3 regions of the Burkholderia sp. APQ4-4ca genome follow, and region 1 is predicted to be linked to each of the others. Evidence: riboswitches for the same ligand, from Rfam matches in the RefSeq annotation. Region 1 holds a riboswitch; each other region holds the start of a gene.
What was found. Region 1 has a riboswitch for cobalamin ahead of cobA (uroporphyrinogen-III C-methyltransferase). Riboswitches for the same ligand answer to the same signal wherever they lie in the genome.
Positions count from the first base shown of each region.

Region 2: another riboswitch for cobalamin. It lies ahead of AC3IFE_RS04065 (CbtB domain-containing protein); the one in region 1 lies ahead of cobA (uroporphyrinogen-III C-methyltransferase).
Region 3: another riboswitch for cobalamin. It lies ahead of AC3IFE_RS10480 (FecCD family ABC transporter permease); the one in region 1 lies ahead of cobA (uroporphyrinogen-III C-methyltransferase).

Region 1 covers NZ_JBYQCG010000059.1:185,303-188,568, forward strand. The annotation lists gene cobO (cob(I)yrinic acid a,c-diamide adenosyltransferase) at 1-131, opposite strand, end outside; gene AC3IFE_RS02650 (cobalamin biosynthesis protein) at 165-542, opposite strand; gene cobA (uroporphyrinogen-III C-methyltransferase) at 539-1,348, opposite strand; cobalamin riboswitch at 1,459-1,696, opposite strand; gene AC3IFE_RS02660 (EAL domain-containing protein) at 1,988-3,266, shown strand, end outside.
Region 2 covers NZ_JBYQCG010000063.1:5,010-8,275, reverse strand. The annotation lists gene AC3IFE_RS04075 (LysR family transcriptional regulator) at 1-487, shown strand, start outside; gene AC3IFE_RS04070 (CbtA family protein) at 510-1,232, opposite strand; gene AC3IFE_RS04065 (CbtB domain-containing protein) at 1,246-1,455, opposite strand; cobalamin riboswitch at 1,489-1,627, opposite strand; gene AC3IFE_RS04060 (histidine phosphatase family protein) at 1,677-2,267, shown strand; gene AC3IFE_RS04055 (inorganic phosphate transporter) at 2,434-3,266, shown strand, end outside.
Region 3 covers NZ_JBYQCG010000086.1:3,890-7,155, reverse strand. The annotation lists gene AC3IFE_RS10485 (ABC transporter ATP-binding protein) at 1-672, opposite strand, end outside; gene AC3IFE_RS10480 (FecCD family ABC transporter permease) at 669-1,667, opposite strand; cobalamin riboswitch at 1,826-2,074, opposite strand; gene AC3IFE_RS10475 (ATPase) at 2,229-2,579, shown strand; gene AC3IFE_RS10470 (cell division protein ZapA) at 2,576-2,890, shown strand; RNA gene ssrS (6S RNA) at 2,972-3,153, shown strand; gene AC3IFE_RS10460 (EVE domain-containing protein) at 3,224-3,266, shown strand, end outside.

The sequences.
Region 1 (3,266 bases):
CTCTTGCCCTTGCCGTTGCCGGTGTGGACGATCAGCAGGCCCTTTTCCTGGGTGGCGGCGGCCTGTTTCTTTTCATGGCCGGCGCGGCGGCGTTCGGTCATCCGTTGATGGGATTCGGCATCGGTCTTCATCGGGAGTCGTCCTGTCGAAAGCGGAATAAAGGTTCAGAGCGGGCCGGCGAGCGCAACCGTCACGCCGCCCAGAATGGATTTGGGGCCGAGCAGCCGGCCATGCGGCGCCGCGAGCTGCGCGCACGGCTCGGCCACGCCGGCGACGCCGAAACGCGCAAGCGCGGCCGCCGACGGAGCGCTCGACGCGCATTCGGGACAATTCGCAATCCGCGCCGCATCGAACGCGACGAGCGGCCAGCCGCGGCGCGCGCACAGCGTGCGCAGCGCACAGGCGCGCGCCTTGTCGGCGAGCGTCGCGACGAGCGCCGGTTCGGCGGCCGGATAGCGCGCGAGCGCGGTGCGGATCGCGGCATCGAGTTGCGCGGCCGTGACGCCCGCGCGGAAACCGACACCGAGCGCGACGCGCATCATGCGCGGCCGCCGAGCGCCGCACGCACCGCCGGATCGTCGGCGAGCGCCGCGACGCGGCCGATCACGACGATCGCCGGCGAACCGATACCGGTTTCGGCGACGCGATCGACGAGCGTATCGAGCGTCGCGAGGACGTGGCGCTGGTCGGGGCGCGTCGCGTTCTCGATCGCCGCGCACGGCGTGTCGCCGGGCAGGCCGCCGTCGCGCAGCGCCGCGGCAATCGCGTCGAGCCGGCGGATGCCCATGTAGATCACGATCGTCATGCGGGTGGCCGCGAGCGTGCGCCAGTCGGGCTCGTCGGCCCCCGCGCCGTGGCCGGTGACGAAGATCACGCCCTGCGCGTCGCCGCGGTGCGTGACCGGGATGCCGAGCGCGGCCGGCGCGGCGATGCCCGCGGTGATCCCGTTGACGACTTCCGCCGGGAAACCCGCCGCACCGAGCGCGATCAGCTCCTCGCCGCCGCGGCCGAACACGAACGGATCGCCGCCCTTGAGCCGCGCGACGCTGCGGCCCGCGCGCAGGTGCGCGAGCATCGCGGCGACGATCGCCTCCTGCGGCGTCGACGCATGGCCGCCACGCTTGCCGACGTGCTCGATCAGCGCATCGGCGCGCGCGTGGCGCAGCACGTCGGGGTTCACGAGATCGTCGACGAGCAGCACGTCGGCCGCGCCGATCGCGCGCACGGCCCTGAGCGTCAGCAGGTCGGCGTCGCCGGGGCCGGCGCCGATCAGCCACGCGCGGCTCATCGCGCGCGGCACGGCGCGCACCGTGTCGAAACAGTGAAGCAGGGAAGGCGGGCGGCACATCGGCGGCCGGCGGGCAGGCAGTGCATGTCGGAACGGGCAAAATCCGCGCGAGCGCGGGGGGAATGCGCACCCGATCCGTTCCCCGCGGATCGGGCGTTCGGCAAGCATCGCGCTCGCCCCTTGCGTCGGCCGGTATCCGGGCTGGCCGCTTGCCAGACCGCAGCCTTCCCGCCCGGTCGAAGGGCAGTGGCATCGCGGGCGGCCTGGGCGCACGCGCGGGAAAGCGCGTGGCGCGGGCGGCGTACCGTTGCGGGGACAGCACAGGCCGGGCGGATATCCGCCTCCTGTTTCCCGTTTAACTGCATGCACGGAATGCGCATGCGAGCACCGAACGCGGCGCATACGATAGCACAGCGTGCATCGGGCGCGAGGCCGGCGAACCGCGCCCGTATCCGTCCGGGACGCAATCCTTGGGAGAGCCATCGCGCTGGTGTGCAATCATCTGGCCGGCGTCATGAGCAAGGCTCAGCCTCGGGTGGCCGGTCGCACCAAGCTGACGAGAGTCATACCAAAATCGGCTCGCTCTGCCGGACCTGCAGGGCGATGGCCACTACCACTACATCGCGAAGTGCCGCGCCTATGGCGAACGTACGCAGATGGACAACCTCCAGTCGGGCCGGTTATGCACTCGCGATCGGCATGCTGGTCGTTTCGGCAGGGTTGGCGCTGGAAACGTGGCCGCTGGTCACGAAGACCGTGCTGGCGCAATCGGTTGCCGGGCTGGGGACGCAAGTCGTGCAGCAGATCGACGTCGTGTTCGATTCGGCGGCCAGGACGCTTGCCGACGTGGATGCGTCGCCGTACGCGGACTGCTCGCCGCAGGATTTGCGCCTGTTGCGATCGGCTTCCGTGCGGTCGAAGTACGTCAAGGACGTCGGACGCCGGTCGGGCGCCGCTCTGCTCTGCACGACGATGCTGGGCATGCTGCCCAGGCCCTTTTCTCCGAAGCGGCAGCCATTCCGGCTGACCGACACGATGTCGGCCTTCTGGACCGTGCCGTTGTTGTCGAGCCCCGACACGCTGGGGCTCGTGGTCGCGGGAAGGCGGGCGAACCTGCTGATGGATCTGGACGCCTTCAGGGTACTGCCGCCGTCAGGCCTGCACTACTTGATCGGGCTCAGCGGCCACCCGACCGCGCGCGTCATCGGGCTCGACGCGCGCGGTGTCCCGGCGTACGTCGATGCCGGCCAGGTGCCGGGGTTTCGGGACGGCAAATCGTTCTGCTCGGCCCGCGTGCCGGTGTGCGCCATCGTCGTCGTGACGCCGCAAGCGCTGGCCAACGCCAGCCGGCACGCCGCCTGGCTGCTGGGGATCGCCGGCGGCGCGGCGGGCTGCTGCCTGGGGCTCGGGGCGCTGATGCTGCACCGACGCTGGGCCGCGCTTGCGGCGCAGATACGTCGAGCACTGGCAAACGGACAATTTGTCCTGCGCTATCAGCCGATCGTCGCGCTGGGCGCGTCGTCACGGATCGTCTCCGCCGAAGCGCTGATCCGCTGGATCGACGGGCCGGCCGCACCCGACGTGTTCATTGCCGAGGCGGAACGCGCCGGAATGATCGTCGACGTCACGGCCTTCGTCGTGCGCACGGTCCTGCGGGAGATGCGTGCGCTGTTCGACAACGCGCCGGACTTTCGCGTGACCGTCAACATCAGCGCGCCCGAGTTGCGGGACGGCAGCCTGATGGCGACGCTGGACAACTGCTGGCCGGCCGGATTGCCGCGCAAGCATGTCGGTTTCGAGCTGACCGAACGGTCGACCGTGGAACTGCCGGAAATTGTGCCGGCGCTTCGGCAATTGCGCGACCTCGGGCATCCCGTCTACATGGACGATTTCGGCACGGGCTACTCCAGCCTGAGCCTGCTGCAGCATCTTCCGATCGACTACATCAAGGTCGACCGTTCGCTGCTGCCGGCCACGC
Region 2 (3,266 bases), on a different contig from region 1:
CATCGACGTGCTCGTCACGCCCGATCCGCTGAACAAGCCGGGGCTGCGCTTCGATCCCGTGTTCGACTACGAACAGGTGCTGGTGGTCGCGGATTCGCACCGGTTCGCGAATGCCGACTACGTGACGCCCGAGCAACTGACCGACGAGATCCTGATCACGTACCCGGTCGAAACCGATCGGCTCGACATCTACAACCAGTTCCTGACGCCAGCCGGCATCGTGCCGAGGCGGCACAAGTCGATCGAGACGACCGACATCATGCTGCAGATGGTGGCGAGCGGGCGCGGGGTGGCCGCGCTGCCGCGATGGCTCGCCGACGAGTACGCGGACCGGATGCCCGTCGTGCCGGTCAAGCTCGGCAAGCAGGGCATCGCGAAGCAGATCTTCCTCGGCATCCGCGAAGCGGACGCAGCGATCGACTATCTGGCCGCGTTCGTCGCGCTGGCGCGCGAATCGACGTGGAGCGCGCCGCGCATGCTGCGCTAGGCGCGCCCGGTTGCCCCGCGCGTCAGGCGGCGCGCATGCCGGCGCGTTCGGCGCGCTCGACCCATGCGCCGAACAGCAGGCCGATCGTCGTCCACATGATCACCTGCATGCCGATGGCCGCGACGCGAAACTTCCACAGCAAGGCCGCCGGGAAATCGGCCGGCAGCTCGCTGACCGACGGCAGCCCGATCTGCACGGCCGCGATGATCGCGACGAACACGAGCCCGGCGACGATCGACGCGTTCCACTGGCCGAGCTTCGCCAGCAGATGGCGGCGCACACCGACCGAGAACACCATCGTCGCAACCGAAATCGCGATCATCAGGAAGAACAGACCCGTGCGATAGCCGATCGTGTCGGGGTCGCCGACCGACGGCGGATTGGCCGGGTACTTGAGGTTCGGCACGATCACGAGCGCGACGAACGCCGCCAGCGCGAGCCACGCGGCCAGCGGCCGTGCCGGCAGGCGGCTGCCGCGCCCGTACGCATACGCGAAGACCAGCGAGAACAGCCCGCCGAATGCCGCGCCGTAGGTCACGACGCCCGTCAGCAGCCCGAGGCCGGCCTGCGTGTGGCGGCTGACCAGCTCGGGTTCCGGCGCCTCGCCTTGCGCGGCGGCGTTTTTTTCTTCGAGGGAGATCGCCTGATCGACTTGCGGTTCGCCGACGATCCTGGCGAAACCGAACGTGAGGAGGCCTGCGGCGATGCCTGCGAGCATCCCGCGCATGAGCAGCTTTCCGACCATCGTAGGCTCCGCGTCAGTGGCAGGGAAAGCCGAGCAGATGGCGGCCGTCGTGGACGAATTCGTGTACGACCATGCCCGGCACGAGCGACGTCGCGCCCTGTTCCGCCCCGACGAAATACAGGGCGAGCAGCAGGATCAGGCCGACGAACACGGCCCAGGGCAACAGCTCGCGGACGGGGATGGGTGCCGGCACGACCGCCGGCTTCAGCACTGCTTCGCTCATGGATGCACCTCAGGGGAATCGCGCCCCGACAAATGATGGATGGGTACGAAGGCAGGTCTGGCTTCCGGGATCGTCGATTCCCCGGTTACAGTGGCGCGACCGCGCCGGAATTGCACCGGCTTCCACGCTTCGTATCGGGCGAATTGTACGCGCGAACGTTCGCGTATTGAAGCGATGACACACGGGTCGGCGCGCCCCGCTCCGGATCATCCGACACCGACATGACCATGCCTGCCTCGCTCTGCCTGATCGCACACGCATCGACCCGCGCGATGCGCACCGGCACGTTTCCCGACGATGACCCGCTCGACGCGCACGGCCTCGCCGAAGCCGCCGCGCTGCGCGGCCGGTGGACGGGCGTTGCCGGCTCGCGCGTGCTGTGCAGCCCGGCACGCTGCGCAACGCAGACCGCCGAGGCGCTCGGGCTGCACGCCGACATCGACGCCGCGCTGCGCGACATCGACTACGGCAACTGGCGCGGCAAACGGCTGCACGATCTCGCGCGCGACGTGCCCGACGAACTGGCCGTGTGGATCGGCACGCCGTCCGCGTCGCCGCATCGCGGCGAATCGTTCGACGCCGCCGCGCATCGGGTCGGCACATGGTTGGACGGATTGCCGCGTGATCGCGACGTCGTCGCGATCACGCATGCGCCGATCGTCCGCGCGGCCATCGCGCATGTGCGGCGGATGAGCCTCGAAGCGGCCGCGCGTCTCGACGTCGCGCCGCTGTCGCGCACGACGTTCGTCGCGTCGCCGGGCGGCTGGACGTTGGCCGCGACGGCCGACGACGTGCGCAATACCCGCGCGTAAACCGCTGTCGTGTTCACTATGTGAGCCGACGATGCGAGCCCCGCGCTTCGCAGGCAGCCGCTCGCCTTACATCCCTGTAAGACACGCCGTTCGTCGTCCCGACTGTCATCAAACTGACTGCTAGCCGCAGCTAGGATCGGACGCGGTTCCCTCACGAGATGCCGTCATGAATCAACCTGCTTCATCCGCCCCGAACAATCCGGGCTCCGTCGCACGCACCCGGCAGATCGGCTATGCCGCGTTCGTGCTGGTGCTCGTGCTCGGCGCTGTCTATATCGCCACGCACCTGGTCGACGATCTGGCGCCGGTCCGCGAAGGGACGCTGTTCCCGTACCTGCTGCTCGGCGCCGCGCTGCTGATCGCGCTCGGCTTCGAATTCGTCAACGGCTTCCACGACACCGCGAATGCGGTCGCGACCGTGATCTATACGCACTCGCTGACGCCGAACGTCGCGGTGATCTGGTCGGGCATGTGGAACTTCCTCGGCGTGATGGTCTCGAGCGGTGCCGTCGCGTTCGGCATCCTGCAGTTGCTGCCGGTCGAGCTGATCCTGCAGGTCGGCAGCGGCTCGGGCTTCGCGATGGTGTTCGCGCTGCTGATCGCCGCGATCGTCTGGAACCTCGCGACCTGGTATTTCGGGTTGCCGTCGTCGAGCTCGCATACGCTGATCGGGTCGATCATCGGCGTCGGGCTGATGAACCAGCTGATGCACGGGCCATCCGGCACGAGCGGCGTCGACTGGGGTCAGGCGCTCGGCGTCGGCAAGTCGCTGCTGTTCTCGCCGATCGTCGGCTTCCTGTGTGCGTCGCTGCTGCTGCTCGTGCTGAAGGCCGTCGTGCGAATTCCCGAGCTGTACAAGGAACCGCCGAAGGACCAGCCGCCGCCGTTCTGGATTCGCTGCCTGCTGATCCTCACCTGCACCGGCGTGTCGTTCGCACACGGGTCGAACGACGGGCAGAAAGGGATGGGCCTCATCATGTTGATCCTGATCGGCACGGT
Region 3 (3,266 bases), on a different contig from region 1:
CAACAGCGCATGCGTCGCGAAACGCCGTGCGAGATTCAGGTCGTGACACGAAAACATCACCGTGCGCGGGCCTGCCGCGAGCCAGGCGGCCAGCGCCGTCAGGCAGTCGATCTGGTGATGCAGGTCGAGATGCGCGAGCGGTTCGTCGAGCAGCATCAACGGCGCATCCTGGCACAGCGTCGCGGCCAGCGCGACCCGCTGCCGCTCGCCGCCCGACAGCGACATCACGTCGCGCGACGCGAGCAGGCTCAGGTCGAACGTCGCGAGCGCATCGCGCGCGGCCGCGCGGTCGCCGTCGCGCTCCCACCCCCAGCCGCCGAGATACGGAAAGCGGCTGAGCAGCACCGTGTCGAACACGGTCGCGCTGAACGCATCGTGCAATTGCTGCGGCATCAGTGCGCGGCGCTGCGCGAGGTGTTCGGGGCGCCACGCGGCAAGCGGCCGGCCGTCGATCTCGACGTGTCCCGCGGCGGGCGGCTGCAGTCCCGCGAGCGTCGCGAGCAGCGTCGTCTTGCCCGCGCCGTTCGGCCCGGCGACGCACCAGATCTCGCCGGGGCGGAACACCTGCGTGAAGTGGTCGAGCAGCGTGCGCGCGCCGGCCTTGAGCGTCAGGTCGACGGCCATGTAGCGCATGTCGCCGGCGGCGGCATTCCGTACTGCGGCGCCCGTCATCGCATCGGCCTCCTCAGCAGCATCCACAGGAACGTCGGCACGCCGATCAACGCGGTCATGACGCCGACCGGCAATTGCGCGGGCGCGATCGCGGTGCGCGCGAGCAGGTCGGCCGCCATCACGCCGCCGCCGCCCGCGAGCATCGCGGCCGGCAGCAGCATCCGCTGGTCGTTGCCGAACGCGAGCCGCAACGCATGCGGCACGACGAGGCCGACGAAACCGATCGTCCCGGCCGTCGTGACCGCGGCCGCGGCGGCCAGCGACGCGACGAGATAGATCCGCACGCGCAGGCGCGCGACCGGCACGCCGAGCGCGAGCGCGCTCGCGTCGCCGCGCAGCAGCACGTTCAGTTGCGGCGCGGCCGGCAACGCGACGCCTGCGCTCAGCAGCAGCGCGCCCCACGCGAACCACGGCGCCGTCGCGCCGTTCAGGTCGCCCGTCAGCCAGAAGATGATGCCGCGCAACCGCGCGTCGGGCGCGAGCGACAGCAACAGCGTGACGAGCGCGCCCCACCCCGCCGCGATCACGACGCCCGTGAGCAGCAGCCGCGGCGACGCGTCGCGCGATTCGCCGCGCCACAGCTCCCGCCTCGCGAGACCGAGCACCAGCGCGACCGATACGAGCGAACCGGCGAACGCGGATGCGTCGACGAGCCACCACGCGCCGCCCGCGATCATCGCGACGAGCGCGAAACCGGCCGCACCGCCCGACACGCCCAGCACGTACGGCTCCGCGAGCGGATTGCGCAGCAGCACCTGCAACAACGCGCCGGCCAGCGCGAGCAGCGCGCCGCACGCGAAACCCGCGAGCGCGCGCGGCAGGCGCAGCGTGCGCACGATATCGGCGAACAGGGTGTCGCCGCCGTGCGGCACGAGCGATGCGAGTGCTTGCCACGGCGACATCGGCACGCTGCCGATCGACAGCGACGCGACGAACAGCAGCGCGACCACGGCGCCCAGCGCGGCCCAGATGACGCCGGCGCGCGCGGCGTTCATGCCGCGCACGGCCGCGCGCACGACGCGCGGCGCATCCGCTGGCGGTAGCCGGCCGCGCGCGACATGGGCGCGTGGCGGACGATTGGGGTCGGCATCGAAGAACGTTCCGTGAACATTGCGCGCCCCGCTTCCCCGCAGGCCGCGCGTCATGGAGCCCGTGCGGGCTCCCCGTCTCGGCCGGTATCCGGGCTGGCGGCGGTCCGGCTCGCCTTCCCGCGCAATGATGCGCAGTGGCCCGCGCCCGCGTGCGACCTGCACGCGAAACGCGCCCGAGCCGGCCTGCGTCACGCGACGCGGCCGCTTACCGTTGCGGGGGCAGCGCAGGTTGGCGTGCTCCTCGAGCCCGCACCCTGCTTCCCGTTTAACCGCGCGTCCTGCGCGCGAGCACCGAGGCGGCGCCAGTTTAGGAGCCGGTCGCGCGAGCGTCAAGGAAGCATCCGGACTCGCGCGGGAAGCGCCGATTCGCGGCAAGAAGCAGGGGTGTTACGACTGGAAACGTTACAGATGTCGGATTGGGCGGTATTCCGCGCTAAAATGCTGGGTCTTTAGAGGACGCAGCAAATGCTCAACGAACTCGAAACCCTGTCTCAAAATATTGGCCGTCTGATTTCGCTGAACAAGCGCTATCACTCGGAACGGCTCGCGCTCGAGGAGCAGGTCGCGCAATTGCGCGCGGAAGCGGACACGGTCCGCGCGGAACTCGCGCAGCTGCGCGACGAACGCAATGCGCTCGCGGCCGAGCGCGACACGTTGTCGGCGAAGATCGACGACGCCCAGGTAAAACTGAACGCGATTCTCGAAAAGCTGCCGCGCTCGAAGAGCGCGGAGCAAGCCGACAACCAGCTCGACCTGCTCGATGCGCAAGCGCGCACGGATGGCGATGATGCGGCCAGCCACGGAGAACATGCATGAGCACCAAGCAGATCGAAGTCTCGATTCTCGGTCAGGCCTATCGGCTCGCCTGTTCGGCCGAGACCGAAGCGGCGCTGCTCGAAGCGGTCGCGCGCGTCGATGCCGAAATGTCGAAAATCCGCTCGAACAGCTCGGTGCGCGGCACCGATCGCATCGCGGTGATGGCGGCGCTGTCGCTCGCGTCGGAATTGCTGCGGTTGCAAACGAGCGTGCGGCACGGTGAAGCATTTCCGGCGGAAGAAATCCGTCGTACAATGCACCAGATGAACGAACAACTCGGCGCGGTGCTCGCACAGCACGAGACGCAGTAACGTTTCAAACGATGCGTCGATTCCGCTTGATCTCGACGGTCAACGGTGGTCAAATTGGCGCATCGAAACACAGTTCAGTCAGCTTCCCTGCCTGGTTCGCCAAGGTCATATATTCCTTGAACCAATGCCATGTGCACGGTTGCGGAAATTTGTAGCACGGGCGCGCGCGTCACTCTGTCTGATGTACCCGAAGTGCTGCTAACTGCGACCAATTCTGAACCTCAGGTTCAGGATGCCGGCCTAGCGGCCAAGGCGGGGGCCTATCCAACGGCATCGGGCAACTCCCGGTGCCGTTTTCTTTTGTAGCAGCCTCTTTTTGCGTCGATCACGACCATGCAATACTGGCTGATGAAGTCCGAACCGGACGAAGCAAGCA